2 linked regions of the Bacillus pumilus genome follow. The protein of the gene in region 1 interacts with the protein of each later gene in a pairwise test. Links are inferred from orthologs where the notes say so. Each region holds a gene or a part of one and is shown in the gene's direction. Other genes may lie near its edges.

The links.
Region 2: the proteins of GKC25_RS01505 (region 1) and GKC25_RS06105 interact in binary tests that used the Bacillus subtilis proteins (3 or more experiments, as listed by UniProt). The link is inferred for Bacillus pumilus from one-to-one orthologs.

What each region holds. Positions count from the first base shown.
Region 1 is NZ_CP046128.1:268,988-284,296, forward strand. Bases 4,556-7,527 are described here. They hold GKC25_RS01505 (ATP-binding protein), read left to right. Parts: upstream 4,556-5,384; coding sequence 5,385-6,671; downstream 6,672-7,527. Other genes in these bases: GKC25_RS01500 (glutaminase), read right to left, coding at 4,556-4,867; GKC25_RS01510 (response regulator), read left to right, coding at 6,676-7,527. Also shown: GKC25_RS01475 (VOC family protein), read left to right, coding at 1-265; GKC25_RS01480 (hypothetical protein), read left to right, coding at 452-925; GKC25_RS01485 (DUF4288 domain-containing protein), read left to right, coding at 944-1,282; GKC25_RS01490 (alpha/beta fold hydrolase), read left to right, coding at 1,526-2,386; GKC25_RS01495 (alanine/glycine:cation symporter family protein), read right to left, coding at 2,426-3,853; more of GKC25_RS01500, read right to left, coding at 3,887-4,555; more of GKC25_RS01510, read left to right, coding at 7,528-7,617; GKC25_RS01515 (SEC-C metal-binding domain-containing protein), read left to right, coding at 7,809-8,894; GKC25_RS01520 (DUF4352 domain-containing protein), read right to left, coding at 8,948-9,988; GKC25_RS01525 (aldo/keto reductase), read left to right, coding at 10,443-11,372; GKC25_RS01530 (sensor histidine kinase), read right to left, coding at 11,404-12,369; GKC25_RS01535 (LytR/AlgR family response regulator transcription factor), read right to left, coding at 12,381-13,082; GKC25_RS01540 (ATP-binding cassette domain-containing protein), read left to right, coding at 13,244-13,984; GKC25_RS01545 (ABC transporter permease), read left to right, coding at 13,984-15,159; GKC25_RS01550 (hypothetical protein), read left to right, coding at 15,305-15,309. UniProt on the Bacillus subtilis protein: Member of the two-component regulatory system GlnK/GlnL that positively regulates the expression of the glsA-glnT operon in response to glutamine.
Region 2 is NZ_CP046128.1:1,228,708-1,243,892, reverse strand. Bases 1-2,848 are described here. They hold GKC25_RS06105 (MerR family transcriptional regulator), read left to right. Parts: upstream 1-1,183; coding sequence 1,184-1,513; downstream 1,514-2,848. Other genes in these bases: GKC25_RS06095 (LysR family transcriptional regulator), read left to right, coding at 2,191-2,848; GKC25_RS06100 (cupin domain-containing protein), read right to left, coding at 1,632-2,003; GKC25_RS06110 (hypothetical protein), read right to left, coding at 837-992; GKC25_RS06115 (hypothetical protein), read right to left, coding at 634-798; GKC25_RS06120 (MarR family winged helix-turn-helix transcriptional regulator), read right to left, coding at 1-274. Outside these bases: more of GKC25_RS06095, read left to right, coding at 2,849-3,054; GKC25_RS06090 (hypothetical protein), read right to left, coding at 3,165-3,563; mgtE (magnesium transporter), read right to left, coding at 3,665-5,023; GKC25_RS06080 (hypothetical protein), read right to left, coding at 5,528-5,668; GKC25_RS06075 (aminotransferase class V-fold PLP-dependent enzyme), read left to right, coding at 5,930-7,222; GKC25_RS06070 (PepSY domain-containing protein), read right to left, coding at 7,389-7,907; GKC25_RS06065 (PepSY domain-containing protein), read right to left, coding at 8,001-8,690; GKC25_RS06060 (HAMP domain-containing sensor histidine kinase), read right to left, coding at 8,758-10,107; GKC25_RS06055 (response regulator transcription factor), read right to left, coding at 10,111-10,797; GKC25_RS06050 (S8 family peptidase), read left to right, coding at 11,232-12,191; metE (5-methyltetrahydropteroyltriglutamate--homocysteine S-methyltransferase), read left to right, coding at 12,649-14,937; GKC25_RS06040 (nucleoside deaminase), read left to right, coding at 15,076-15,185. UniProt on the Bacillus subtilis protein: Transcription regulator that actives the transcription of genes required for nitrogen assimilation such as nrgAB (ammonium transport), nasABCDEF (nitrate/nitrite assimilation), ureABC (urea degradation) and gabP (GABA transport), during nitrogen limitation.

The sequences.
Region 1 (15,309 bases):
TCAAGACCGTGTGCTGCATGCGGAACTTCACCTTGGAGAATCATTGCTTCACTTTTCAGATACGTTTGGCCGCACACAAAAGCCCGAGAATCTCAGATTGATTATGCAGTTTGACAATGAAGAAGAACTAAAGGCAGTATATGAAGCGCTAGAAGCTGACGGAGATGTACTGGTCGAATTACAGGATACGTTCTTTGGTGCACTTCACGGACAAGTACAGGACCGCAAAAATGGGTTGATCTGGGTGCTGAATTATATGAAATAGATGAAGACAAAGAGCTAAATAAAGATCATGCAATGATATAAAAATAAAAAATGATTGTGGACACAGCAACCTCAAAAAACAATTCCCTTATATTTACCTTAAATCTATTGAATATCCAATTAATGTAATATGATATATAATTTGTTATTCAATTGAATTTCTAATAAACTATAAGGAGTATTGGACTTGATCAAAAAAATAATTTCCACACTACTAGCACTATCTGTATTTACTTTTGTTTTACAAGCACCAGCAAAGGCAACAGAAAACGAAAATATTGTGATTAACCCAAATGATTTAGTATCCTCTGAAGGAGAAATAAATCATGATCAACTTGCAGAAACAAAATTTGCAATTCCGATCCCTTTCTTCTTTATTCCAGGATTAGGACAAGTCGCAGTATTAGCAACTGGGGCTGTCATTGTAGGTGGTATGATATTTTCTTCAAACTCTTGGGAAGCTCAAGTTGTTAAACATCACAAAATGACAGCAAATGAATTCATCTCAAAAAACAGAAAAGGAAAAATAAGAGGTGAATTTCCAACAGAATATCTAAATAAAACCATTGATCAAATTAATAAAGATGCAAAAAAGGGTATCAAAAAAGCAAGAACAGCTAAAAAACTTTTAACTGATAACAGATTTAAAAAGAAAAAATAATTAAAAGGTGATAAATCTATGTATGATCTCTTTTCAGCAAAATTATTGTTTGAATCCATACCGTCTCCCAAAGTTAGACCTGATAAGATATTTGAAGAAAGAATCGTATTAATCAAAGCAAAAGATCAAGATGAAGTTAAAAAAATTATAGAAAAAAGTTTTCCAGAAGAAACATTTGGAAATGGGGATTACGGACAAACAACAAAAAAATTAGTAGCAATCCTAGATATATTTGAACTTGTAGACAATTTAGAAGAAGAACCACTTCACTTAAGTGAAGTGTATTGTCGTTATCTTTCATTTGATGAAGAAATATCTCCAAAAGAAGCAATAGAAAAATATTCTCTAGATAAATAAAAATCGTAAAAAAAGCAGACTGATTAGAGTCTGCTTTTTTAGTTATTTAGTCATTTAGCACAAATACATATCTTCTCTGTTTCTTTCGCAATAAGGCACCAATTCGCTGTTCAAGGATCCTTGGTCAAAATTCTAAGACCTTCACTATTGTGAAGGTTTTTTTGGGAGTGTTTTTATTTTCTGAAAAATGGAAAATATGCTATGTTGGAAGAATAAAAGAACAAGGAGAAGGGTGGCAAAGGGATGGAGCAAATTGAATTTCAATCGATCCAAACAAATGGTGTAACACTTCACACAGCAATGGCTGGACCTGAGGATGGCCCGCTGCTTGTACTGCTGCACGGGTTTCCTGAGTTCTGGTACGGCTGGAAGAACCAAATCATGCCCCTGGCTGAGGCAGGCTATCGTGTCGTCGTTCCTGATCAAAGGGGCTACCATTTAAGTGATAAGCCGGAAGGAATCGAATCCTACGTATTAGATCAACTGAGAGATGATATCGTAGGGCTGATTAAGACGCTTAGTCCGAATCAAAAGGCGATTGTGGGAGGTCATGATTGGGGAGGAGCTGTTGCTTGGCATTTGGCATCCACACGTTCTCAATATGTAGAGAAATTAATCATTGTCAACATGCCGCATCCGCGGGTCATGATGAAGGTTCTTCCGTTTTATCCCCCGCAGTGGAAGAAGAGCTCCTATATCGCTTTCTTTCAGCTTCCAAATGTGCCAGAGGCAGCACTTCAGGAAAATCACTTTCAAAAGCTGGATGAAGCCATTGGATTGACTGCAAGACCACATTTGTTCACGAAGGAAGATGTATTAAGCTACAAGCTGGCTTGGACGCAGCCAGGTGCCATGACCTCAATGCTGAATTGGTACCGCGCCATCAAAAAGGGCGGCTTTGAAAAGCCGATATCAAAACGCATTTTAGTACCTGTTCGCATGATCTGGGGGATGGAGGACAAGTTTTTAAGCAGAAAGCTGGCGAAGGAAACGATGAAGATTTGCCCAAATGGTCAGCTGATTTTTGTCGATGATGCTTCTCATTGGATCAATCATGAAAAGCCAGAAGTGGTGAACAAACTCATACTCGAATTTTTGAACTAAAGAAAAAAGCTCTGATCAGAGGACCAGAGCTTTTTTTATTTATCCGATTTGATTCTTTTTCAACGAAGCAGGTTCGTCGTCCCAGCATTCAATTTTCTCATTGTTTGGAACGGCATTTTTATAGAAGACAGGGTCCTTGCCTTCTTTTTTCTGTCTCGTATAATCCTTCAATGCTGCAAAGGCGACCTTAGACAGCATGGTAATGGCGATGAGGTTGACGATGACCATGAGTCCCATGAAGAGATCGGCTAGACCCCAAACGAGAGGAACAGTTGCAACTGCACCGAAAAGAACCATTCCAATAACGGCAATTCGATAGATGTTAAGCCAAATTTTGTTGGCACCAAGGAATTCAATGTTCGTTTCACCATAGTAATAGTTACCGATCAATGTACTAAAGGCGAATAGGAAAATCATGATAGCAAGGAATCCAGAGGCCCATGGCCCAATGTGCTGACTGAGTGAAGCCTGTGTTAATTCAATTCCTTGCAGGTTCGTTGTTTTGTACGCATCAGAGAATAGGACAAGGAAGGCTGTGCTCGTACAAATAATTAACGTATCTGTTAATACGCCAAATGCCTGGATTAACCCTTGTTTTACAGGGTGACTTGTCACGGCTGTTGCTGCTGCGTTAGGTGCACTACCCATACCAGCCTCATTTGAGAAGAGACCGCGTTTAATCCCTTGTAATAATGCCCCGCCTAGTGTTCCGCCAGCGAACTGTTCAAACCCGAAGGCATGTTTCACAATCGTACTGATGACACCAGGAAGTTCAGTGATATTTGTCACAATAACAAAGAATGCAATTCCGATATAAGCTAGAGCCAGTACAACGACAATGTATTCAGAAGCTTTTGCAATGGCTTGGATTCCCTTGAAAATGATTGCTGCAAAAATAACAGCCATTACAATACCGACTGTTAAACGGTCTAATCCAAAGGAGTTTTCAAAAGCGACGGTGATCGTATTTGATTGAACCGCATTAAAGACGATTCCAAAAGAAATTGTAATTAGGATCGCAAATAAAATTCCCATCCAGCGCTTGTTTAACCCTTTTTCCATGTAATAAGCAGGTCCACCGCGGAATCCTGTTTTATCTTTCACTTTATACACTTGGGCTAATGTACTTTCAACAAAGCTTGAGGCAGAACCGATAATGGCTACGATCCACATCCAAAAAATTGCCCCAGGTCCACCAATTGCAATGGCGATAGCAATCCCTGTGATATTCCCTGTTCCTACACGTGCCGCCATACTGATGGCAAATGCTTGGAACGGTGATATCCCCTCTTTTTCTTTTCTTCCTTCTTTCAGGACACGCACCATTTCTTTAATCATTCTCACTTGCAGGAAGCGTGTTCTATATGTGAAGTAGACCCCTACTCCAAGTAACAGAGCAATCACAATATAAGTCCAAATAAAATCATTTGTATTTGTTAAATAAGATAGCAAAGCTTTTTCGTTCATAACATCACCTCTTCGAATTCATGACTGTTCATTTTAAAAAATACTGAGATCCCACTCTTTGGCGAGCTTTTTCAGCATCATGACACCGGTAATACTATTTCCGCAATCGTCAATGGCGGGACCATAAATACCAATTCCGCAGCCTGTCTGAAATGGGAATTCTCTTCTTGCGCTTGGCGGAACGCAAGCCATAATTCCTCCAGACACACCACTTTTGGCTGGAACGCCTACGAAAGCAGCAAAATTACCAGATGCATTATACATGCCGCATGTCAGCATCAATGCCTTTGTTAGTCTTGCGATATCCTTTGGTATGACTTGGACCTGTTTAAAGGGATGGTAGCCATCACTTGAAATAATCAGTCCAATCAAGGCGATGTCCTCTGTTGTGACCTCGATGGAACATTGCTTTAAATACACTTCTAATGTCTCTTCGACATCTGATTCTAAGTAATTGGTTTCTTTTAAGTAATAAGCAAGAGCACGGTTGCGGTGCGCAGTTGCCCATTCTGATTGATAAACCTCTTCATTAACAGATGGACGCTTTCCTATTAAGTTTTCGATTAAATCGAAAATATATGCTAGCTTTTCTGTAGAAGTCTTTCCGGGAAGGATGGAGGATACGGTAATAGCTCCAGCATTAATCATTGGATTAAAGGGCTTCCCCGGTTTATGCATCTCAAGGCGGTAGATGGAATTAAATGCATCACCAGTTGGCTCTACATCTACCCGGTCCAAGACGTAAGGAACGCCTCTTCCTAAACAGGCAGCTATAAAGCTGATGACTTTTGAGATACTTTGCAGGGTAAAGGGAACGTCCCAATCACCATATCGTACAGATGATCCATCTGGGCCTATCACGCTGATACCAAGTTGAGAGGAATTCACTTTTCCGAGTGCTGGAATGTAGCCAGCATTCTGCCCGTTTTTGTAATACGGACGTATTTCTTCTGCCCATTGATCAACAGAAGACTGGCATGCGTGTTGTGTATTATTAGAAATTGCTGTTTTCATACGATTCCTCCAATCAAAAATCAAAAAGTACCCTATTGAATTGGCGGATGACAAAAAATGCGATCAAATAGGCACGAAAACATGTTACACATCTTCAAAGAACTTGTCATGCGCTGCTTGTACCACTCCTTTACACCTAAATATATGTTCAATTGAAGGCTTTGGCGGCGAAAAAACAAAAAGGGTTTTTAGTGAAAATTCAGAAAACGCTTACATATAGTTTCACTAAAATTGTTCATTTAATTTATCTTGGAAACTACACAATCTGACGAAAATCTACAGAAAAACTTACAAATAAAAATCGGTTTGTCGATGATTGTCTAAACAATTCCCATTATTGTAGACAATCACCAAAACGCTGAATAGCTGAAAGGTCACCATGCCGTCTCGGAGAATAGTCATAAAAAAGGATTTTGGGGAAAGAAGGAGCCGTGAAAATTATTTTTTTGCACATTGTGAAGAAAAGAGTCTCCTTGTATACTGTGGCTATGCAAAAAGGGGAAGGGATGTCAGTCATTTGAGTTTAAACCAGCTTGTCAAAAAAGACGCATTCATTTTAATTTTTATGGTGGTTATTGTGCCGCTTGCAGGAGAACTGAAGTTTTATCCTGTGAATGAGACGTTCCGGATCAGCTTTGGCGCACCTGCGTTTTTCTTTTGTTTATTACTCTTAAGGAAATCTAGACCGTTTTTGCCTGGGTTTTTAACAGGCGCAGCCATTGTGCTTTTTCGAGTAGGCTTAGATCTGATTCAGCATAATGCTGGACTGGCTGCATCATTTTATCAGCAATTCCCAAGTTTCTTCTTCTATTTTACATATGCTTTCCTGTTTTTTGCCGTCCGTACGGGACGTTTTAAACAGCGCTCTATTTTTATTGGGATCATTGGTCTCATGATCGAATTAGTAGCTGATTTTGTTGAGCTGTTTGTACAATTTTTAGTGTTTGGTACGACGATGACATTATCAAAGCTGAGTGATATGTTTCTCATTGCGTTTGCTCACAGCTTTGTGGTGATCAGCTTTTTTAATATGATGAAGCTGTACGAGGCACAATCAAGAGAGAAGCAGATCATGAAACAAAATGAGCATATGATGATGGTCATTTCAAATTTATATGAAGAAACGGTTCATTTAAAGAAAACGTTAAAACATACAGAGCATATTACGCAAGAATCATACAGACTTTATCGTCTGCTGCATGAACACGAAGCAGGCAAGAAAGTGAGTCAGGAGCTGTTGAAGCTCGCAGGAGAAATCCATGAAGTGAAAAAGGACAATCAGCGTATTTATGCTGGTCTTTCGAAGCTGATTTCTAAGGAAAATATGCAAGACTATATGAAGGCTGAAGAGCTGGTTCAGATTGTCATCCGCATTCAAGAGAAATATGCGTTATCTCTAGGGAAAAACATCTCTTTTACATCTGATATAAGGGGCATTCATTTGCATGATTACCATGTGTTCATTTTCTTATCGCTCATTAATAATTTAATGGCAAATGCGGTTGAAGCCATAAAGGATACTGGAATGATCTCACTCGTATTAAAAGGAAGTCATGATAAAATAGAGATTCGGATTGAAGATGATGGCCCGGGGATTCCTGAAAAAATGAGAGAAATTGTATTTGATCCAGGCTATACTTCTAAATTTGATGCATATGGAACACCATCAACTGGGATTGGATTATCCTATGTGAAAGAGTTGGTTAAAGAGCTTGGCGGTCAAATTAAAATCGAACAAAGAGAAACAAAGGGAACAGCTTTTCAGCTAATCCTTCCTATACAAAATTTAATACAGAGAGGGTGAGTGTATGCGGTTTTTCATTGCAGATGATGATCGTGCAATACGCTCGATTTTAGGACAAATCATTGAGGATGAAGATTTGGGAGAGGTCGTGGATGAAGCCGATGACGGAGTTGGATTAGAAGCACATTCATTGAACCTAAAAAACATAGACATCCTTCTGATTGACCTTTTAATGCCTGCTAGAGACGGCATTCAAACGATTCGTCATATTCACCCTGAATTCAAAGGTAAAATCATGATGATTTCCCAAGTAGAGGCGAAAGAGATGATGGCAGAAGCCTATGAATTAGGGATCGAATATTATATTCATAAACCTGTCAATCGAATTGAGATCGTCAGTGTGATTCGAAAAGTCATGGAGCGTATTAAGCTGGAGAAATCGATATATGATATTCAAGCTTCCCTTCGCCATGTGCTGCCGTTAGAGCCTGTAATTTCTCATGATACGACGGGTGCTGGGGCGAAAAAAAGGACGATGAAAGAGGCAGGGGAATTTCTCTTATCCGAACTGGGAATTGTCGGAGAGAGCGGATCTAAGGATTTACTAGAGATCCTGATCTACTTACATGAAACACAGTCAGCCAATTCTCATGAGGTCAATTTCCCGCCGCTAAAGCAACTCTTTATCAAAACAGCGGAGAGGAAGCTGGATGATGGGGCAACCGATGTCGAAGTGATGAGAGAAGTGAAAGCAGCAGAGCAGCGGATTAGACGCGCTATTCATCATTCCTTGAATCATTTTGCTTCACTAGGATTAACAGATTTCTCGAATCCTAAGTTTGAGCACTATGCGTCGAAGTTTTTTGACTTTACCGATGTCAGCCAAAGAATGAAAGAAATGCAGAAGACCTCTTCATCCGCAGGATCGACAGGCAGAGTCAATACGAAGAAGTTTGTTCAAATCTTTTATTTTGAAGCAAAGCAGTTATTTGAAGGAATGAGCTGAAGAAAAACTGTTGGAATGATTGGAGAAAATAAACAGAAAAAGACTGCTATTCCTATGATCTGTCGTGATCTTCATGTACCTTTGTTATTTAACTGATCATTCTGATTTTTCTTTTTTCTTGAAAATAAAACTCTCCTGTGCAATCGTTTGTTAAAATAGTGAGGTTAGACTAGAATGTCGGAGGTTTTATTTTGGGAAAAATTAAACGAAATGCGCTCTGCCCATGCGGAAGCGGAAAAAAATATAAACATTGCTGTGGTCAAAAGTCAGGCGGAGAACAAACGTCTGAGCTTGTGTTTAAGGAAGCTGTACAAGTTCAAAAGGATTTAATGAATTATGCTTTCTCTAAGCATCAGAGAGCCATTAATCAATTCATTAATGAGTTTTCTTTCCTTGCAGATATGGATAAAGAAACGCAACAAATTTCAGTTTTCCATTTAAGTGTATGGGGCATTTTCTTCCGTCCATTAACGGATCAGAAAGAAACCATCTTCCAAGAATTCCTGACAAAGAAAGCAGAGGATATTACCCGTCCGAAAACAAAACAAGTGGTTCAATCATGGACAGACATGGAACCATCTTTGCTTTTATTAAATGAAAAAACGGACGAGTCTCTTTACTTTGAGAATATGGTGACAGCGGAAAAGGTTGAAGTAGATGTAAAACCTGATCAAACAGTGCTTCCTGAAAAAGGAAGTCTCGTGCTTGGATTCCCTGTTCAATTTGAAGAAAAAGCAGAGTTTTTCATTCAATATACGATGTTTGCAAAAGAGTTTACAGATACGCTTCTTCTTCAAGTTCGTCAGCTTGTTGAAGCATATGAGGCAAATGGAGGAACGCGCAGCACATTTATGAGAGAATCATTCCCTGACGTGCTGAAGTGCATGTTTGCGAAGCAAGAAGTAGAAGAATCAGAAACATCTGCTCAAACAGAAGGCGATACAGGTCTAACAGCAGATCGCATGGACTGGGCAAGTGATGTTCAGCTGGAAACAGCTAAGCTGATTGAAGACGGAATGAAGGAACACGGGGACCAAAGCCTGACTGATGGCGCTTTAACTGTGTGGAAAGCCTATTGTGATCAGAAATCACCTGTAATCCGTAAAGCGGCATCATTTGCTGCGGGAATCGAATATTACATTCATTCACTTGCAAGCGATGCCCCGCTTTCTCAAGCGCAAATAGCGAAAAAGTATGGCATTAGTGCGTCTACTGTATCGAGCCGTTTTAAAGATATTGAAAAAGCGGTGAAAGAAGAGCAAGAGGCGACTGTATAGCATAAGAAAAGACGCGGCACCTTCATGGGCCAGCGTCTTTTTTTAGTTCATGATTATCTTGTTTTAATAAAACCGCTCATGTACTGCGATGTATTATAATCGTTGAGGTCAATTTTCCACTGACCATCCCCGTTACGTTTCATTTTCACTTCGTATTCAGCTGGGCTGGAGACTGGAGGAAGCTTTTCGAATTCAGATGCGTACATGTTTAAGCTTTTCTTATACAATTCTTCTTTAGAGCGGATCTTGCCGTTGTAAAACTCGTCTCTTTGCTTGTCTAGCTTGTCTTTTAAGTTAGAAGCATCAAGGCCTGTTACTTTAGCGACAACCTTCGCCTCGTCATCAGAGATGGTTTTTACACTTGTTTCTACTTTGGCTTTATCCTTCATGGTGTTTTGAATACGTTTGTACATAGACAGAATATCACGGTCACTTACTTCATTTCCGTAAATGCCGGCACTTCTTTTGAAGTCTTTCACAAACATGTCGTGGTATTTATTGACGACATCTGACTGGTTGTCACCCGTTAAATCTGCAAACTGATCGTTCTTTTTGTCAAAGACAATCATATCGGTATAAGCGGATAGCGCCTTTGCAGGGTTATCCAGCTTTTTCGCTGTATCCAGTATTTTGTTTCCATCTAGGTTGATTTCAATCGAATCACTGTTTTTCTTGATGCTGTCTTGGTACACGAACTGATATTTTTTCCCTTTGTCTACTAGGAAATAAAGAGCACCTGATTGTGATTTGCCTTTGTTCAATGAACCGAGGTCAAGACGGTCTTTACTGCCGTAAAATTTTAAATCAGTTACTTTGGCATCGTCCTGATAAAGGGAGAAGTCAGAGCTATATAATGAAAGAGCCTTGTCACCTTTGTTTGTAATCGTCAGGTTGACTTTTAGTACCAATTCATTGTCTCTTAGCGTAGTTGTTGAGTCTTCTGGTAACGTATATTCGTAGCTGTTGACTTTTACCTCTGCTGTTTTTGTTGATTTTTGATCAGTGTTGCTTGATTTTGCTGAGCTCTGGCAGGCTGCAGAGATGATCATCACGAATGAAATCATGAGGAGTGCACTTATTTTTTTAAGATTCACAGTTGATGCTCCTTTGCTTTTCTTTCGTCATTTCATTCCCGCTATCTGACTATGAAGAAAGAAACAGATAGAATGGTATATTCGGGTGTTAAAGGGGAAAATCTCCTTATGACGATTTGCACTTTTCATTCTATCGGAATTCAATCATGATGAGGAATAGGTTTTAGTCCCTATCTTTGAAAGAAATTTACACAAACATCTTTAATAAAAGGAATTTTTTAAGCCTAATATACTAGTTAATAAGAATTAATTTATAGATTTATCATGGGTTTTAAATGTTTTTTAGGTAAAAATTTTGAAGTGGAGGTGTTAATGCTTTCAGAGAGATGACTATATGTCCATTTATTTTCTCACCGTCCACCTCCCAGTTAATTTTCAGAGAGCAGGATACTTGAATGTTGAAAAGGATTCATGGGAAAATAAGGATGATTAAGCGGATAAGGGAGATGAGCTTTTGAAAAAGGTAACGCTTGGACGAACTGATTTACAGGTGAATCCGATAGGGCTTGGTACGAATGCGGTAGGTGGACATAATTTGTTCCCGAACCTGAGTGAAGATGCCGGACGAGAGCTTGTGGAGACGGCTCTTGATCAAGGTGTCAATTTCTTAGATTCTGCTTTTATTTATGGGCTGGGCCGTTCAGAGGAATTGATCGGTGAGATCATTGCCAAAAGAGGCGGCAGAGAAAACCTTGTCCTTGCGACAAAGGGGGCTCATAAAGAAGTAAACGGACAAATTGAACTGGATAACAGCCGGGACTTTTTAAGAGAGCAGGTCGAAAATAGCCTGAAACGACTGCAAACAGATAATATTGATTTATACTATATGCATTTCCCGGACGGCCGGACGCCGCTGGAAGAAGTAGCAGGCACATTAAAGGAATTGAAGGATGAAGGAAAAATCAGGGCAATTGGTGCATCAAACCTTGATTTCGAACAGCTTCAAGCCTTTAATCGAGATGGCTACTTAGACGTGCTTCAGTCGGAGTATTCTCTGCTGAAACGTGAGGCAGAGCAGGATCTTCTCCCATACTGTGTCGAGCATCGTATTTCCTTTATTCCGTATTTCCCGTTGGCGTCAGGCCTGTTGACTGGGAAATTTACGAAGGATGCGACATTTGATGATATTCGAGCAAAAGACCCGCTTTTCCAAGGCGAGGCGTTCCTTCAAAACCTCGAAAAAGTAGACAAGCTGAAGGCAATTGCACAATCAAAGAACGCTGAAACGGCACACGTCGCACTGGCTTGGCTTTTAGCGCAGGAAGGCATCGACGCCATCATTCCAGGTGCAAAACGAGCTGAGCAAGTTCTGCAAAACTTAAAAACAAACGATGTTCAATTAACAAAAGAGGAAATCAATCAAATTGATCACATTTTCTCTTAACATAAAAAAGGTGCCTAGCTGCACCTTTTTTTTATGACATCGTGAGGGGGATTTTGATGACGAGCCGCAAATTTGGAGAACGGTAAGTGAAATCAAGTGTACCGTCTGCCTTTTCAACAAGCTGATGAATGATATACGTCCCCATTCCTTGATGATCGCCGCCTTTTGTCGAGCGGCCATAGGTTTTGAACAAATGGTCTAACACGTGTTTTTCCATTCCTTTTGTGCTGTTCTCACAATGGATTAAAAAGAGCCCGCTCCGAATAGAGGTCGTGATTGAGATGCTTCCCTCGTTCCCGGCTTGCTTCGCTTCAATCGCCGCATCTAGGGCATTATCAAGCAGGTTGCCAGTAAAACTAACCTGATCCGCCTTAGAAAAGGGAAGCGATGAAAATGGTGCTTGAAGGTCTAGTGAAAGGGCAATGTCCTCTTTTTCAGCCCGCTCAAAAAAGGGGTGCAAGGTTGAGGCCAAATAAGCATTTTCTCCTTTAATCCATGGGAAATGTTTCACGTATTGCTGAATCAAATCCTTGATCTCATGTTCGTCGTTCGACGTGGAAAAGGCATTTAAATGTCTAGCTGTTTCATGATGTTTACTGCGCAGCTCAAGCAGCAATTCATTGGTTCTTGATTCTGCGTTGATCAGCTCTTGAAGCCGTCCATTTAACCGTCTCTCCGTCTGCATCATCTTCAATGAAAGGATATCTGCTGTCATGATGATCATCAAAGCCAAAAGAGAGCTCAGCCCATTTCCTTGCGTCAGAAAAAGGGAAAGACCTGCACAGGTGAAGAGCACAAAAGCGCCCAGCATCACATAATCACTCACATGAGGCAAAAACCTTTTGTATATGAAGAATGTATAAAGACAAATCACACAAAAGGTGAGGAGCCACAGCACCCCAGATGATAGCGGCAGAAAAGCTTCAACAGCTGCGTGAAATGCAAGACCTAGCCATATGAGAGCATACATGCGGAATCCAAGATAGAAATCGTTCACGTTCGTTCTCCTTAAAAATAGTATTTCTTAAAGTATTCTAATTGCTGCTTGGTCATCATGGCTTTTTTATCCGTACCTTCAAAAGACACGATAAACGAATTTTTGGCATACGCCGAGAAGTTCTTGATGTAATGAATATTGATGATAAACGATCGGTGGGAGCGGATAAAATCTTTTTCAGCCAGATCGCCCTTTAACTCGTTTAATGTCTGATATGTCTGGATATCTCCTGTTGTTGTGACAATGGTGGTTGACCGGCCTGTTCGCTCAACAAAAATGACATCCTTCTTTTGCAGCACATGAATATCTGACTGCTGCTTAATGAGAAGCCGTCCATGAATGCTTTTCTCCTGCTTGGTGGACAGATAGCGATCTAAGGATTTGGCAATTCGATCGGCTTGGTAGGGCTTCATAATATAATCATGAACATTTAAATCAAACGCATGGACCGCATATCCACTGTTTCCTGTCACAAATACAACATCGACATTCAGTGCGTGAGAGTGAATGAGATCCGCTAATTCATAACCGGACATTCCGGGCATTTCAATGTCTGCGAACAACAGATCAATGTCTCCCTGTTTGACCTTCTTATATGCATCCTCTGCTGACTGCGTGACAAAGACAATGTCTACAGCCTCCATTCTGCCCACAATGGCATGCAGCTTTTCTAAATCTACTCGGTAATCATCAACGAGACCTACTTTTATCATAAAAATCACCTGTGACTCTTCTTATTATTTGTCTATTTTACCATTTGTTTTTTTAAAATAGATCATTTCAAGACAGAAAAAGGACGTTTCGCGACATTTTTATGTCAGAGAAGCGTTATTTTTTCTATCATAGACTTAGAAAGTTGAAAGGGGCGAACCAAATGATTACTCTCAGCGATTGCAGCTGCTGGTTTAAAGATAAGAAAAAAGTCGTGAAAGCAATGAAACACATGACGTTCTCCGTGAAGGAAGGGGAAGTCGTTGGTATCTTAGGAGAAAATGGTGCAGGAAAAACCACATTATTGCGCGCCGTAGCCACATTATTAGAGCCTACGCACGGAACAGTCACTGTCGCAGGCTTTGATACGGTGAAAGAAGCAACTGAAGTGAAAAAGCGAATTGGTGTTTTGTTTGGCGGTGAGACAGGGCTTTACGATCGTTTGACGGCACGAGAAAACCTTGAATACTTTGGCAAATTATATGGCTTAGATCAGCATGAAATCAAAGCAAGAATAGAGGATCTGGCAAAGCGTTTTGGGATGAGACAATATATGGATCGCAAGGTGAAAGGATTCTCAAGAGGAATGAAACAAAAGGTGGCGATTGCTAGAACCTTGATTCATGATCCTGACATTATTTTATTTGATGAGCCGACAACAGGCTTAGATATCACATCAAGTAATATTTTCAGAGACTTTATTCATCAGCTCAAGCAGCAAAATAAAACCATCCTTTTTTCAAGCCACATCATGGAAGAAGTCAGCCAGCTTTGTGACAGTGTCATGATGATTCATCAAGGAGAGCTTGTGTACAAAGGGACACTTCCAGAATTATATACACAGGAACAAAGTGATGACTTGAACTATATCTTTATGTCGAAGCTCGCTAGGGGGATTTCATAATGTGGAAAACCGTATTTTTAAAAGAAATGACAGATGCACTCAGGGACCGAAAAACCTTACTCTTAACAGTGCTGATTCCTCTTTTGACGATGCTTGGACTGGTGTTCTTTTATGAAAGCATGATTGCAGATCCAGGGGATGAAACCTATACGGTCGCAATCAATGAAAAGCTTCCAACTGAAATGAATCAAATGATCAAAGAGGTCAAAAACCTCACGCTTGAAACATTTGATGACCCGCAGCAAGCTGTCAAAGAAGGGAAGGCGAATGCTTACCTGGAAATGCCGAAAGAGGCTGACGACATGCTTCAGCATCAAAAATCATTTGAGATTAAAATTCATGGGTACACAACAGATGATGATTCTGTCATAACGGTTCAAATGCTGCAATCCTTACTGGAGCAGTATCAAAACCAAGTCGTAGAAAAGCGTTTAGCAGCTGATCAAATTAATACGTCTGTTATTCATCCATTTCAGGTGCAGGCCGTTGATGTAGAAGAAGGCGATGAAGGGGAAAATGGAATGACCGCTATGCTTTTGTCGATTCTCCTTCCGATGATTTTGGTGACCTCCGTTATCTCAGGAGCTTTGCCAGCTGCGCTTGATATTGTAGCGGGTGAAAAAGACCGGAAATCCATTGAAGCGTTGTTCCTGACACCTGCCAGCAGACTTCATATTCTCATAGGAAAATGGCTTGCTGTCTCTATGTTTGGTATTTTAAGTGGAATTGTAGCAATCGGTATGCTGCTTCTATCCACGCTGCTCTTTACAGAAAAGCTAAAACAAGCACTGAACTTTGGTGATCAAATGTGGAGCATTATCGCCGTCATGTTTGCGGCACTTATCATCTTCTCATTCATGGTATCGATGATTGAACTGCTACTCAGTGTCATTTCAGGCTCAGTCAAAGAAGCGCAGTCGTACATGTCCATGATCATTACATTAGGTGTGATCCCAATGTTCTTTACCATGAGAGCAGGTGCTACGCAGCTAGATACGTACTACTTTGCTGTCCCATTCCTTAATATTCATGCATTGTGTAAGCAATTGATGTTTGGCATCATCGATCCGATGTCCATCACTCTGACACTCGGCTCCTCAGCCCTCGCAGTCGTCATCTTGTTTGTCATCGTGAGAAGCTTGTTTATGAAAGAGAAATGGATGCTTGCGAAATAAAGAAAGTAAAACTTGTAGATTATTCTACAAGTTTTTTTATATCCAGAGATTCATATAAAAGAGGTTCACGATCGGGTTAAAGAAATGGCATAATAGAAGAGAACTTACATTATTATCCTAATTTGATTAAAGAGGTGATTGGTGTATGTC
Region 2 (15,185 bases), 970 kb from region 1 along the record:
CCTGCTCTCTTTCAATGAAACCATTTCGTTCTAATTTGTCAATTACGTACGTCACATTCCCGCTGACAAGCAGGAGTCTTGAGCCGATTTGCTGAAGTTTTTGAGCACCTCTTGTGTACAGCAATTCAAGAACGGCAAATTCAGTTGGATTAAATCCATGCTCTTTGCTGTCTCTAATACTGTGTTCTGAAACGCTTTTAAATGCTCTTGCAAATACCTTGTAAAGTGTCATTGAACGTTCTACTTCTTCTTCATTAAACGATAGTCTCATCACATATCTACCTCTTATAATATTTTTTTAACTTCAAGGCTTTCTTGCGGTGCAGTTGGAGCCTTTCGTAAAAAATAGAAGTACGTTTTTGAAAACCCTTTCAACCACATAAGTGACTCCATTCGTGTTATGTATAAGATTTCGATATAAACTTTTAAAATCCTTCTTATTTTTCACAATCATCTCGAAAAAAAGCTTTTTTAGCAAACCATCAAGATGCGACATAGTTTAACATAATCTGTAAAGGAACTGCGTTTCCTTACACTGTATTCGTCAAATTTCTACAAAATTCAATATTGCTATAATATTAAGCACGCAAAAAAAGAACCCTTTATGTGACATACGCACATTTCAAGGGATTTTCACAAATTACGCTCTGTTTTGTTGAAAAAGAAGTGATACTCTTTTTTTAAGTCACTAATTGTCATGTTCTTGGCCGCATCAGGGCTGTAAACTCCTAATGAACAGAGCTGCTTCGTATAATAATGTCTTTCCTTTGCTAAAGCTTCTGTTAAGATACGCCGCACCGATTATCCCCTCCTATCAAGTGATCTGGACCAGGTGCTTATGAAGAGCTTTTATACAAATCATTTTGTACGGCTCTTAGAAGAGCATGTGCATTCTGACCTGCCGCCTGCATGAATCGCTCCAGTAATTCATCCCTCTTCATATCTAATGCGATGATTTCTTTTGCCATACAGATGATCTGTGTTTGCTCCATCATTTGCTCCTCCTCCTAGTTCAACTCATCATCATTATATGCACGCGCAACACTCATTTCACATTTGTTGTTATCTTTCCTTCCATTGTTTTTTCATTTTTTCGTTTTTGTGTTATATTTTCTGACAAATGATAGGTTTTTTTCCTTCTCGTTCTGTATAATATGAAGAAAAGACTTGCAGGGGTGAGTATATGACGCAGGAAGATGTTTCTTATAAAGATAAAAAAGTCATTTCAATCGGGATTGTCAGTGAATTAACAGGGCTATCCGTCAGGCAAATCCGATATTATGAGGAACGCAGACTCATCTACCCCCAGCGCTCAACAAGAGGCACGCGTAAATATTCTTTTTCTGATGTAGAACGTTTAATGGACATCGCCAACAAACGAGAAGACGGTGTGCAAACAGCCGAGATTTTGAAAGACATGAAGAAAAAAGAACAGGCATTAAAAAGCGGACAATATAAGAAAAAAATGCTGGAAGGCCAGATTAACGCACACTTCCGGTACAAAAATCGATAAACAAATAAAGATTCGCTTACTCTTTAAAATTAAAGACAAGTGAATGTATGATAACGTAGTAAAAAGAGACAGCGATTGCTGCCTCTTTTTCAACTAAAGCACCTGTTAAGTGCACGATCTAGTGTTCATCCATTCGTTCAGGAATCGAAACAGTTCGTTCATTGACCACATTCCCCGTGTTTAGAGTCGTTTTTGGTTCAATTAATAGCAAATGAACTTCTTCTTCAGCAATTGGCTGATGTTCAATTCCTTTAGGAATCACAAGAAACTCCCCTTCATTAAGAGCTATTTCTCTATCCCTAAAACGGATGACTAGATTCCCTTTACATACAAAGAACATTTCATCCTCGTCATCATGGTGATGCCAAATGAATTCACCCTTAATTTTTACCATTTTAATGTATGAGTCGTTCAACTCTCCACTTATTCTAGGATTCCAATAAGCATTTATTTGCAAAAATTTCTCTTGGATATTAATCTTTGAAATCAATAAATTCCCTCCTCATTTAATTGGAAACGCCTGTTTTATCTTTTCCTAGCTAAAATTTCCTATCTCTCAATTCTCCTCCTCATGATAAATCTCTTATATCATTAAGTTTACTTATTCTATTGGATCACGTAAAATCAAAAAATAGTGTATAGTTCATCACAATTTGCGATGCAAAAGGAGCGTTATTTTGGATATTAAATCTTTGGAAATATTTAAAGCAGTAGCTATTGAACAAAGCATTACAAAAGCTGCTGAGAAATTAAATTATGTGCAGTCGAATGTCACTGCACGAATCCAACGTCTTGAACAAGAATTAGGTGTTCCTCTTCTCTATCGATATCACAAGAAGATATCCTTAACGCCTGCAGGACGTGAACTGTTGCCATATGTAAACAAATTACTCTACGATTTTGAAGAAGCGATAGAGGCAGTAAAGCTTTCCTCTACTCCGCGGGGAACTTTACACATCGGATCTATAGAGTCAACCGCTTCTACAAGATTGCCAATCATTTTTACAGAATATCATAAGACATTTCCACAAGTAGAATTGAGCATGTATATGGCACCTACTGTAGATCAGGTTAGTGCTATTCTTAACTACAAGGTAGACGGTGCATTGGTTGATGGGCCAATTCTTCATCCGGACATTATTGAGTACCCTGTATTGGAAGAATCACTTGTTCTGATTACAAGCTACTCCCGGGAGGAATTCCAGGTAGAATCAATTTTACATGAACCATTGCTTTCGTCATTCGCGCATTGCATCTATTTGGGGCGTTGGCAGCGATGGTTAGAGAGCAATGGCTTTGCTTCGATGAAGGTAATGGAATATGGCACTTTAGAGGGCGTGCTTAAATGCGTTGAAAACGGGCTAGGAGTCACCGTATTACCAAAATCTATGGTTGAAGCTCGGATGCAAGGCAGATTTACCTGTCATCCATTACCGGAACCACATAGAATCGTGCCCACTGTGTTTATAAGGCGCCGCGATTCGTACATGACCAGTGCCCTCTCACGATTTATGGAGTTAATGGGCATAACTCATATGTGATCAGGTCATTTGTGGTAAAAAAGAGGATAGATAGAGCGAAGTTCTTTCAGCTCTTCTATCCTTTTAAATAAAATCATTTTAGCTTATACCTTGTCTTTTAATAAAATTTTTCATTGAGAGGAAGCATCAGTTCCTTCAACGACCCCTACAAAGTCAATCCGTACACCGCCTTTTTCAGGATCTTCTATTACCCGCAGGGCAAGTGCCTTTTTCTTCCCTGTTTTTTCATCTTCGTAATTCGCATGAAAGACATGAATGCTGGCTTCTTCTAATTGAAAATCTTCATAAGAAAGCGTCTCTATGCCCCATTCCTTTTTCAGCTTTAGAATGTCATTTGGGCTTGGGACAGCGCCTTCAACATAGATGTTTTCTATTTTTCGTTTATTTCCTTCGGTAATCGCTTCAATCATATGCTCTGCTGCCACAAGTCTTCTGTCTTTCCCCTCGTCTTCCCTTGAACATGCACCTAGCAAAACAATGCACATTAAAATGAATAAAAACTTCTTCATTTTTCTCTCCCACCTTCTCCTTAAAATGTAAAGGATGGAAGCGCTATATGCAATCTTTATTCAAAAAAGACTGTAAAACGTAACGTTTTACAGTCTTCTTGCTACATCAGTGTATGAAGGAATGCTGTTGCAATTCCAAAATAGATCAGTAAGGATAGAATATCATTCAATGTTGTGATCAGCGGGCCAGATGCAATGGCTGGGTCCACGTTTAATCTGTGTAAAATAATCGGCACGACCGTACCTGCCATTGTCCCAATAATCAGTGTTGCAAGCAGTGAGGAGCCGACAACAAAACCTAAAATCATATTGCCCTGCCACACCATTGCGACGACTGTAATAATAATGGAACAGACGATCCCAATGTAAATACTTGTTCTCAGCTCTCTAAAAATAAGACGCATAATGGTTTTTTTCGTTAATTCTTCTTTTGAAAGCCCTCTAATCACGACGGCAAGAGACTGTGTGCCTGTATTCCCTGTCATCCCGGCAATCATCGGCATGAAGAACGCTAAAGCAACGACTTGCTGAAGGGTATCTTCAAAATAATTTAAAATACTGCCTGAAATCAGCCCAATGAACAAGAGCAAAATGAGCCATGGAAGACGGCGGTATGCCGCCACAAATGCCGGCGTATCGAACGTAATATCTTTACCAGAGGCAGCAAACTTCTCATAGTCTTCGCCTGCCTCTTGAATGACAACATCAATGATATCATCGACTGTAACGATTCCGACTAGGACATTGTTCTCTTCCACAACAGGAATGGCAAGAAAATCATACCGTTCAATCAGCTTTGCGATTTCCTCCTGATCTTGAAAGGCTCCAACAGCAATGACTCTTGTAAACATGAGATCCTGCACCTTTTCATCCGGTTCACCTAAAATAAGGTCACGGTATGAGAGAACGCCTACAAGCTGTTTTTGATCATTAATCACATATAAATAGTTGATTGATTCTGCAATTTCAGCAAAGCTTTTCAGCTTCACAACGGCATCCTGCACCGTATAATGCTGAGGAATCCAAACGTACCGGTTGGTCATGATCCGTCCCGCTGTCTCAGCAGGGTAATTCATAAGAAGCTGGACGGCCTTTGATTCCTCTGCTTCCATGTTAGATAAAAGCTGATCCTTTAGCTCATCCTCCATCTCATCAAATAAGTTGGCTAGATCATCGTTATCCATTTTGTTTGTGACGAACGTAGCTTTGTCTTTCCCTACTTTTTCAAGAACGATTTCTTGGTATTCCCGCTCCAGCTCACCCATCATTTCTGTCACGTCATCGACTGGTAAAAAGCTAAGGAAGCGGCCGCGGTGTTTTTCTGGAAGCTCTTTAAATAAGTAGGCCATATCATATGGCTGAAGTTCTTCCATGATGTTTTTAAATTCTTTGCGTTTTCCATCTCTTAGTAAAATAATGATGCGTAAAATGAGTTCATCATACGTAATATTTTGTATCATAGCTGTTACCTCCCCAAAGTCAGGAGATACCCGAATCCCTTAGAATGTGCGGGGGTCAGGATCTCCTCTATCTGATGTCTCAATCTGATCTTTTGACATATTCTCTATGTGTCTCGAATCGGGATGATCCATCCCCACACCTCCTTTTCCCATAAAAAAGCACCTTCAACCGAATGAAGGCGCTTTGTAAGCATGACAAATAAAACACTTGCTCCTTCAATCGTAGAGCTTTAGCACTGTATGGCATAGGAAAAATCCAGCTGCATTAAAAATCACCTTATGTCGATGATTTCTGTTGACCCATTGGCGTCTTTGGACATTTTTGGGCAGCAGCGTATCTCCATACAGGAGCCTCACCTAACGAAGTCTCATATTGTTGACACACTGAGATTACAGAAAAAGCGCAGTGATGTCAATAAGCAAGATGCCAAGTTTCCTCATGTATTCGCTTACTTTTGAAAAAAAGAGCGATAGACAAAGTAAACCATCGCCCTTTCATGTCTTTTATTCCTCTTCTGGCTGATTCATATCCTCTTGGGAGAGGAGATGAAAGGAATCATGCAAAAACAAAGCATATCCTTCTCCATCAGGATGCGGAACATATTCCGCATGGTCCATTGTCTGCTCTTCTTCTTTTTTCTTCATATTCTCTCGCCTCCTTTCCCGTAGTTTGTCCCAATGAAAAAACCTTACACATGAAAGTGTAAGGAGTGATTAGTATAAAACAGCTGAACTCATAAAGGTGCGGCGAATGTCACATTGACAATGCGCTGACAACTGTCGCTTTAGCTAAAAATGAAATATTGTTTACAGAAAAAAAGGATCTCTCTGATTAGGGTACAACCATTGATTGATAACACAATGTATAATACTAAGTATAAGAATTGAATATTGGGGGATAAGATGATGAACCAAACTAACCTGAACATGCACATTTCAAATGATTTATTAAAAAAAGTAAGAGAACAATTTTTATATATTGATGAGGACCCTATCCTAAAAAAGGAACGCCTTTTTTTTGATAATGCAGGTGGTTCCCTTCGTTTAAAACAGGCAAATCATATATTTTCAATCATTGATGGCATCCCAGATTGTTCTGAAAGAAATCATAAAACAGCAAAACACTTGATTGATATCCAGAAAAAGGGGATTGTTGATCTTCAAACCATTTTTAACGTGAAACAAGGAAGCTTCGCTACATATCTGACAGCGTCACAAGCTATCTTTGAGACTACGGGTATCATTGCAGAACATATTAAAGGAACAAATATTGTCACAACATCCTTAGAACATCCAGCAGCTTATGACGCAGCTAGTTTTTATGCAAATAAATTAAACAAGGAGCTGAGAGTGGCCAAGTCTAATCCTTTAACAGGTGGAGTGAACGTAGAAGACATCTTGGCATTAATCGATCAAGATACTGTTCTTCTAAGCGTCATCTATGCTTCGAATATCTCTGGTGCTATTTTAGACATTGAACAAATTGTACAAGAGGCAAGAAAAAAGAAGCCAAACTTATTTATCATGGTTGATGCCGTTCAACATGCACCTCATGGTTTAATTGATATTGAAAAAACCCCTGTTGATGTGATAAATTTTGCCCCATATAAATTTTTTGGTGTTAGAGGCTGCGGGGTTGCTTATTTATCGGAAAGAGCTGCTCTTCTCCCTCATCATAAGTTAAAAGGAAAGAAAGAAACTGAATGGGGTCTAGGAACTCCAGCACCTGCGCATTATGCGGCTATTAGCGCAATTGTTGATTATGTGTGCTGGCTTGGAAGTCATTTTACAACAGTGAATGCCAGACGACAGTTATTCGCAGCAGGTATGGAAGCTATCGGAAAACAAGAAAGGGCTTTATTAAAAATAATGCTAGACGGGACACCCAACGTAAAAGGGCTAAGAGAGATCGAAGGAGTGACCGTGCATCTTGATTACCGTGATTTATCAAAAAGAGATTTCATCGTGGCCATATCGTTAGAAGGAACAAACCATGAAGATGCAGTAAGAGAATATGAACAGCACGGTGTGATCGTATATGAAAGGTTGAATACAAGCATTTATTCTAAAAGGATGCTGGATTCCTTTGGAATTAAAGGGGCTATTAGAATATCACCTCTCCATTGTCATAATATTCAAGATATTGAGACATTTTTAAGAACAACTGAAATGATAAGCAATCAACATAAAAAGCATTAACATGCTTGGTGTACAGATACATGGAAGTACCCTATTCAGTTTAAAAGATGATATTCATTTGTACTTGTATACAATCATTTAAGCAAAAATAGCGGTCTGAACCAGCTATCCATGATGGATAAATGGTTCAGACCGCATACAAATTTATCTTAGGATTGCTGGCGGCTTAATCATCCCATTCTTGCTTCAGGATTTTGCCTGTTTTAGCGGAAATCTCAAAATCAACTTCCTCGCCGTTTGGTGTGGTGATTTCGACTTCATACAAGTACACACCATTTTCTTTATCTAAATCAGAATCTGTGACTGTTCCTTTTACTTTTGCAAGGGCAATTTTTTCAGCCTGCTTTTTAGTGATTTTCACATTCTGTTTCTTTTCTTTGACTGGATCATTCAGCGCTTTTCCTGTTTTGGCATCGACATATACTTTATATTCAAAGCCGCCTTTTTTAATCTCGACCTCATACACCCATTTTCCTTTTTTACGCTCAAGATCGACATCGTCCACATACCCTTTCACCACTTTTAGGGCTGCTTTTTCAGCTTGTTTCTTTGAGACAAACGATGATTTCTTTTGCACCACCTGCTCGGCGTGTGCTGTTTGATTTGTATTTTGCGCTTGAAGTGTGAAACCACCTGCGACAAGAGTTCCTGTTAATGCTGTAGCTACTAGTACTTTTTTCATCATGTTCATGTCCTCCTCTGTTTGATTTCTCCTTTATCTTAAAGAAAGAAGATGATAAAGGAAGGAAAGAAACATGAGAAAATCATGAGAAAAGGATTAGTTTTCGTACGTAATACCTTCAATGTCTCCTGTATATGCGTTCACAAGCACCTCTGCCTCTCGCCCGTCAGGCAAATCCAGCTCCACCTCAAAGACAAGCATACCGCTAAATGTTTCAAGATCTGCATCATCCACTGTCCCTCCGACTTCTTTTACCGCAATTCGGATGGCTTCTTCGACCGTGATTTTTGTCATTTTCTTTTCTTTAGAGGTTGGGCTTTTCTTTTCTGCTACAAGCACCTTAAACGTTTGCTTGTCGACATCGACTTGATATAATTCTTTTTTTGATTGGATCGTAAAGATAAAACGATCTGACTTTTCTTTCTTTTGGATGACAGTACCGCTTACTTTTTTAACAGCCGCTTCCTCTGCCTGGAGCTCAGCATTTTTTTCATTTGGCTTTTGATAGCTTTTGATCTGTCTGATTTCTTTCATTTGACCGCTTGCAGAAGATGCAATGATTTGATAGATGCCATTTGCATTTTCCAGCGTCAATGTATAGTCCTGTTTATGATTGATTAAATCAATATTTGTAATGTTTCCATTGTAGTCTTTTGCGATGATTTTTTTGATTTCTGCTTCACTTAATATTTTTTGATCAATGGTTTGAATCATGAGCATTGCAAAGGCAGCAAGAACGACGAGACATCCTGCGAGCGCAAGCACCATTTTCGTTTTTCTAGACATGCAGCGCCTCCTTCCTATTTCCTATTTTATAAGGAGGAAATGAGAAATTGATGAGAAAAGACCTATTTTATTTCTTAAAAAGAATGGTCATGGTTGTCCCTTCGCCGATATGACTGTCCACCTTCAGGTCGGCCCCGTGCTCTTCCGCAATTTGCTTCGCAATTGAAAGACCAAGTCCGGTTCCGCCCGTCTCACTGTTTCTTGCTTCATCCACACGAAAAAAGCGGTCAAAGATTTTCGGCAGATCTTTTTCTTTTATGCCAATCCCATGGTCAACGACTGAAATAAACGGTTTCTCTCCCGCCCATCCGCATGTCACATCAACTGGCTCTGTACTATATTTAACTGCATTATCAATCAAGATGGTCAAAAGCTGTTTGATTTTCTCTTCATCCCCCTCAGCGACGAGCGGCTGATCTGTTTGCACAAGAGATTGAATGGTTCGATTGGTTGCGACTTCAAGTGTATGACATACCTGCTTGCATAAATGACCAAGATCAACTGGCTTCATGTCCAAGTAAAGCGGCTGACCATTTTTCGCAAGTGTTAATAATTGATCTGTCAGCCTTTTCATTTTTTTCGCTTCATCATGAATCGCTTGAGAGGATTCTTCTATCACTTCTGGACGTGTCTGTCCCCAGCGTTTTAGTAAATTGCTGTAGCTCATAATGACGGTAATCGGTGTCTTCAATTCATGAGAGGCATCATGCAAGAATTGCTGCTCTTTCTCATAATGCTTCTCGAGGATTTCTGACATTTCATTAAAGGTTTGTCCCATTTGATACAATTCATCCTTTGAATCGCCTGCTAGTTTGATTCGCTTAAACGCCTTCTCCTTCATACTTGCCTTCATGGTGCTCGTCATTCTACTAATAGGGCGTACGATTTGTTTTGTTAAAATGTGGCCAGCAAAATAGGAAAGCACTATAATTAAAACGCCAGCAGCGATTAAAATCATTCTTAATAACGCCAAATTTTCTTCCGTATTTTCGATTTCTTCATATACTTGAAGCGACACAATCTCTCCATTTGTCCAAATGACCGGAATTGCAGCGAACGCAGTCATATGCTTGTTGTATTCTTTGATTTCTGCTGTCTGCCCAGATTCATATGTAAAAGGCAGTGAACTAAACGTTGACTCCTTTGTGACAGTCAGCTTTGATTCACCCGTTTCTGTCACGACACGGATCATGCCATTTTGGGGCAAGTACGCTTTCAGCAGCTCCGAGGATGGAAGACCCTCTTCTTCTGATTTTTTTAAAGCAATGGCAATATTTTCAGCGACCTCAGACAGCCGGGACATATCTTTTTGCGTCAAGGTTATCGAAAAAATAAAATAAATGGCTGTATGAAACAGAAGCACCATTAAAAACAAGGACAACGATGTATAAAGCTGGATTTTATTTTTTAATCTCATTCTTTATCCTTTCATCACATAACCCACACCTCTCACTGTGTGAATCAGCTGTTTTTCGAATGGGTAATCGACTTTTTTCCTTAAATAACGAATATAGACATCCACTACGTTTGTGTCACCGAAGTAATCAAAGCCCCAAACGGCTGTTAAAAGCTGATCTCTTGTGAGCACTTGCTGCTGATGCTTCAGCAAGTGGACAAGCAGGTCATATTCTCTCGGTGTGAGCTCAAGCATTTGCCCGGCCCTTTGTATGTCTCTTGTTTTCTCGTTGACGGTCAAATCTGCTATGCTAAGCTCTGTTTCCTTTTCTTCTTGCGCCTTTATATTCAACCTTAGCTGCGCACGAATTCGCGCTAATAATTCTTCTATGTCAAAGGGCTTTGTAATATAATCATTCGCCCCAAGATCGAGGCCGCTTACTTTATCAGGCACACTCCCTCTTGCTGTTATCAAAATAATAGGTGTCGCTGTATTTGTCTTTCGAACCCTTCTCAGCACTTCAAGACCGCTTAATTCTGGAAGCATGACGTCAAGCAGCACCAAATCGAAGCTTTCCTCTTCAAGAGCCTGGAGTCCATCCATTCCTGTCTCTTTGACTGTCACCTCATATCCTTCATATTCAAGCTCTAGTGACAGCACCCTTGCAATTTTCTTTTCATCTTCGACTACGAGTATCTTCCCTTTGTTCATCTCTATCTCTCCTATCTGAAAGGCAAGCTTGTCTTTCCATTATTATATGTTGTCTTTCGCATTTGGAACAGTCACAATCTTCACGTCTATTTTTTATGAAAGAAACATTTATTTTTGAACAAAAACTTTTTATATCGCATTTAATGCTTGATTTCCTTGTTTTTTAGTTTGCCTCTTTTAGTCCTTTTCACCCATTTTCATCTGGACAGGTGCAAGCTCACTATGCAGCATATCCTCCTTTTTCATATGATATCAAGAGTTTTCCTCAAAAGCTGAGTTCTTTCGTCAAGAAGTGAGGAGAACTGCGCTTTTGATAATAGATTGATTATTTGAAAAATTATTACAATTGACCCTTTCCGATCAAAAGTTTCTTTTATACAATAACATTACGCAGCCTGAATCTACTTTGAAAACAAAATAAGGAGGGCTTTCTTATGAAAGGTGAAATTCGCTTAATTCCGTATGAAGTAAAAGCCAATGTGATGGAAGCGAAAGAGACGCCGGAAAGTATTCAGGAGATTAAAGCACCCGAACTTTGGTCAAGTGGCTTCAAAGGAAAAGGCATAACCATTGCTGTCCTTGATACAGGTTGCGACACGGGGCATCCCGACTTAAAAGATCAGATTATCGGAGGCAAGAACTTTACCGATGATGACAACGGAGATGCTGAAAATGTGAAAGACTACAACGGGCATGGCACCCATGTAGCAGGGACGATTGCTGCAACAGATCAAAATGGTGGAATTTTAGGGGTTGCCCCTGAAGCTAAGCTGCTGATCGTGAAAGTTCTTGGCGGTGAAAATGGCAGCGGGAAATACGAATGGATCATTAATGGCATCAACTATGCCGCTGAGCAGAAGGTGGATATTATCTCCATGTCTCTCGGTGGTCCAAGCAATGAGCCCGCCTTGCAGGAAGCCATTCAAAACGCGGTGAAAAGCGGTGTACTTGTTGTGTGCGCAGCAGGAAATGAAGGGGACGGGGACGAGCGTACGGAAGAGTTCTCCTACCCAGCAGCATACAATGAAGTCATTGCCGTCGGCTCTGTTTCCCTTGCAAGAGAATCCTCAGAATTTTCTAATGCCAATAAAGAAATCGACCTCGTCGCTCCAGGAGAAGATATTTTATCCACTCTCCCAAACCATAAATACGGCAGACTCACAGGCACCTCAATGGCAGCCCCTCACGTAAGCGGTGCACTAGCCATTATTAAAAATGCCGAGGAAGAAGCGTTCCAGCGCAAGCTGACAGAGCCTGAGGTCTATGCTCAGCTTGTCAGAAGAACCCTTCCACTGAAGCAGTCGAAAGCCCTCGTAGGAAATGGATTTTTATATTTAACTGCGCCTGATGTCCTTTTAGAAAAAACATTGGAAGCAGATCTTTTATCTCTATAGCTTGAATAGAGGTCCTGAGAATAGATTGAATTTTCTCAGGATTTTTTTAATTAAAATTATTCAAAATTTACTTTGACGAAATGAAGTGGACGTTATATAATCGAACACAATAAATTCATAGTTTGAGAGTCGGTAATTCGATCATACGTCGAATTTTAATTGGGAAGACCGGTGAAAATCCGGCGCGGTCCCGCCACTGTGAGTGAGGAGAGCTTTTCTCATGAATCCACTGTCATAAGGATGGGAAGGATGAAAAGCTTGCAGATTCACCAGCCAGGATACCAGCCGCTCTATCACATCAAACCCCCTACGGTTGATAGGAGATGTCGGAAAAAGCGTCAGTTATGCTCACGCCTTATTTCGCACACACATTTTGTCTTTTTAAACCAGACATTTGCCCTCATCAATCTTCGCCATGAGTGTAAATGTCTTTTTATATTTAGAGGAGGAATTGGAATTGACAATTGTTAAAACAAGTAATCTAGGTTTTCCGCGAATTGGTTTAAACAGAGAATGGAAAAAAGCACTTGAGTCTTATTGGAAGGGTCAAACAGACCGCGAAACCCTCTTAAGCACACTGGATGAACAATTTTTAACAGCCATTAAAAAGCAAATTGATCAACAAATTGATGTTGTTCCTTCTGGAGATTTTACCTTCTACGATCACGTGCTCGATACTGCTGTCATGTTCAATTGGATTCCAGAGCGCTTCCGCAGCTTGAAAGACCCACTAGATACATACTTTGCGATGGCAAGAGGAACAAAAGATGCTGTCTCAAGTGAAATGACAAAATGGTTTAATACAAACTATCACTACATCGTTCCAGAATACGAAAAAAGCACCGAATTCAAACTCACACATAACAAACCGCTTGAAGCTTACGAAAAGGTGAAAACGGCGTTTGGTGTTGAAACAAAACCTGTTGTACTTGGTCTTTATACATTTGTCTCACTTTCTAAAGGCTATGAACCAAATGAAGTAAAAGAGATTCAGCAGCGTCTCGTGCCGCTTTATACTCAGGTTTTAAAAGAACTTGAAGAAGCTGGCGTCAAATGGGTTCAAATTGATGAACCAGCACTTGTCACCGCTTCATATGAAGACGTGAAAGCCGTAAAAGAAATCTATCAAACGATTAAAGAAGCCGTACCTGCCTTAAACATTCTTCTTCAAACATACTTTGATTCAGTAGATGCCTATGAAGAGCTTGTCACATATCCTGTTGAAGCCATCGGTCTTGATTTTGTCCATGATCAAGGACGCAATCTTGATCAAGTGAAAAAGCATGGCTTCCCGAAAGATAAAATTTTAGCAGCAGGCGTCATTGATGGAAGAAATATTTGGAGATCAGATCTTGGAGAAAGATTGTCATTCATTTCTGAGGTCATTGCTGACGCTCAGCCGAAGGAAGTATGGCTGCAGCCATCAAGCAGTTTGCTGCATGTACCAGTTGCAAAACACCCAAGCGAACAGCTTGAAGAAAAACTATTAAACGGACTGTCTTATGCCACTGAAAAGCTGGATGAATTAACAACATTAAAAGAAGGCTTAACAAAAGGAGCCGCAGCGATTGAAGCCGCCATCAATGAAGCCAAGCAAGCACTTCTTACTTTAAAAGAATTTGCAAAAGGAACCAATGCGGATTTCACAGCAGAACGCAACAATCTTTCATCGAAAGACTTTAAGCGTCCAGCTGCCTTTGAAGAGCGCCTTCGTATCCAAAACGAATCTCTTGAACTGCCGCTCTTGCCAACAACAACTATTGGCAGCTTCCCGCAGTCTGCTGAAGTGCGCAGTGCTCGTCAAAAATGGCGTAAAAATGAGTGGACAGATGCCGAGTATGATGAATTTATTAAGAAAGAAACACAAAGATGGATTGATATTCAGGAGGAAATTGGCCTGGACGTTCTCGTACATGGGGAATTCGAACGTACAGACATGGTTGAATACTTCGGTGAGAAGCTAGCCGGATTTGCCTTTACGAAATTTGCTTGGGTACAATCCTACGGATCACGCTGCGTGAAGCCGCCAATCATTTATGGAGATGTCGAGTTTACAGCGCCAATGACCGTGAAAGAGACGGTTTACGCACAAAGCTTAACGGAGAAAAAGGTCAAAGGAATGCTGACAGGACCTGTCACCATTTTAAACTGGTCTTTCCCAAGAACAGATATTTCCCGGAAAGACATTGCCTTCCAAATCGCTTTCGCATTACGTAAAGAGGTAGAAGCGTTAGAAGAAGCAGGGATTCAAGTTATTCAAGTGGATGAACCTGCGCTAAGAGAAGGTCTTCCACTCAAAGAAAGTGATTGGGCAGAATATTTAAACTGGGCAGCAGAGTCGTTCCGACTATCAACATCATCTGTTCAAAATGAAACGCAAATTCATACACATATGTGCTACAGTAACTTCGAGGATATTGTCGATACGATCGAAGACCTTGATGCCGACGTAATTACGATTGAACATTCACGCAGTCATGGCGGATTCCTCGATTACTTAGAAAAGCATCCGTATTTGAAAGGACTTGGACTTGGTGTATATGACATTCATAGCCCGCGCGTTCCATCTGTCGAAGAAATGAGTCAAATCATTGATGATGCGCTGAACGTATGTCCGACAGATCGCTTCTGGGTGAATCCTGACTGTGGTCTAAAAACGAGACAAGAGCCTGAAACCATTGCTGCTTTGAAAAACATGGTGACGGCTGCTGAAGTCGCTCGTAAAAAGCTGGCGCAGCATGCATAATTGATTCCCTCTCCCCTGCCGAACATGGCGGGGGTTTTTATGCGCAGATTGTCCTGTTTGACCATCTACTAGGATGTTTCCTTTTCTAGCATGATTCGTTTATACTAGAGAAGTCAGTCGAACAAAGGGAGGAAGACAATGAATCACGAAGATTTTTTACAACGTGCAATTGATCTTGCAATAGAAGGAGTCAATAGTGGTACTGGCGGCCCTTTTGGAGCAGTCATTGTCAAGGATGGACAGATTAT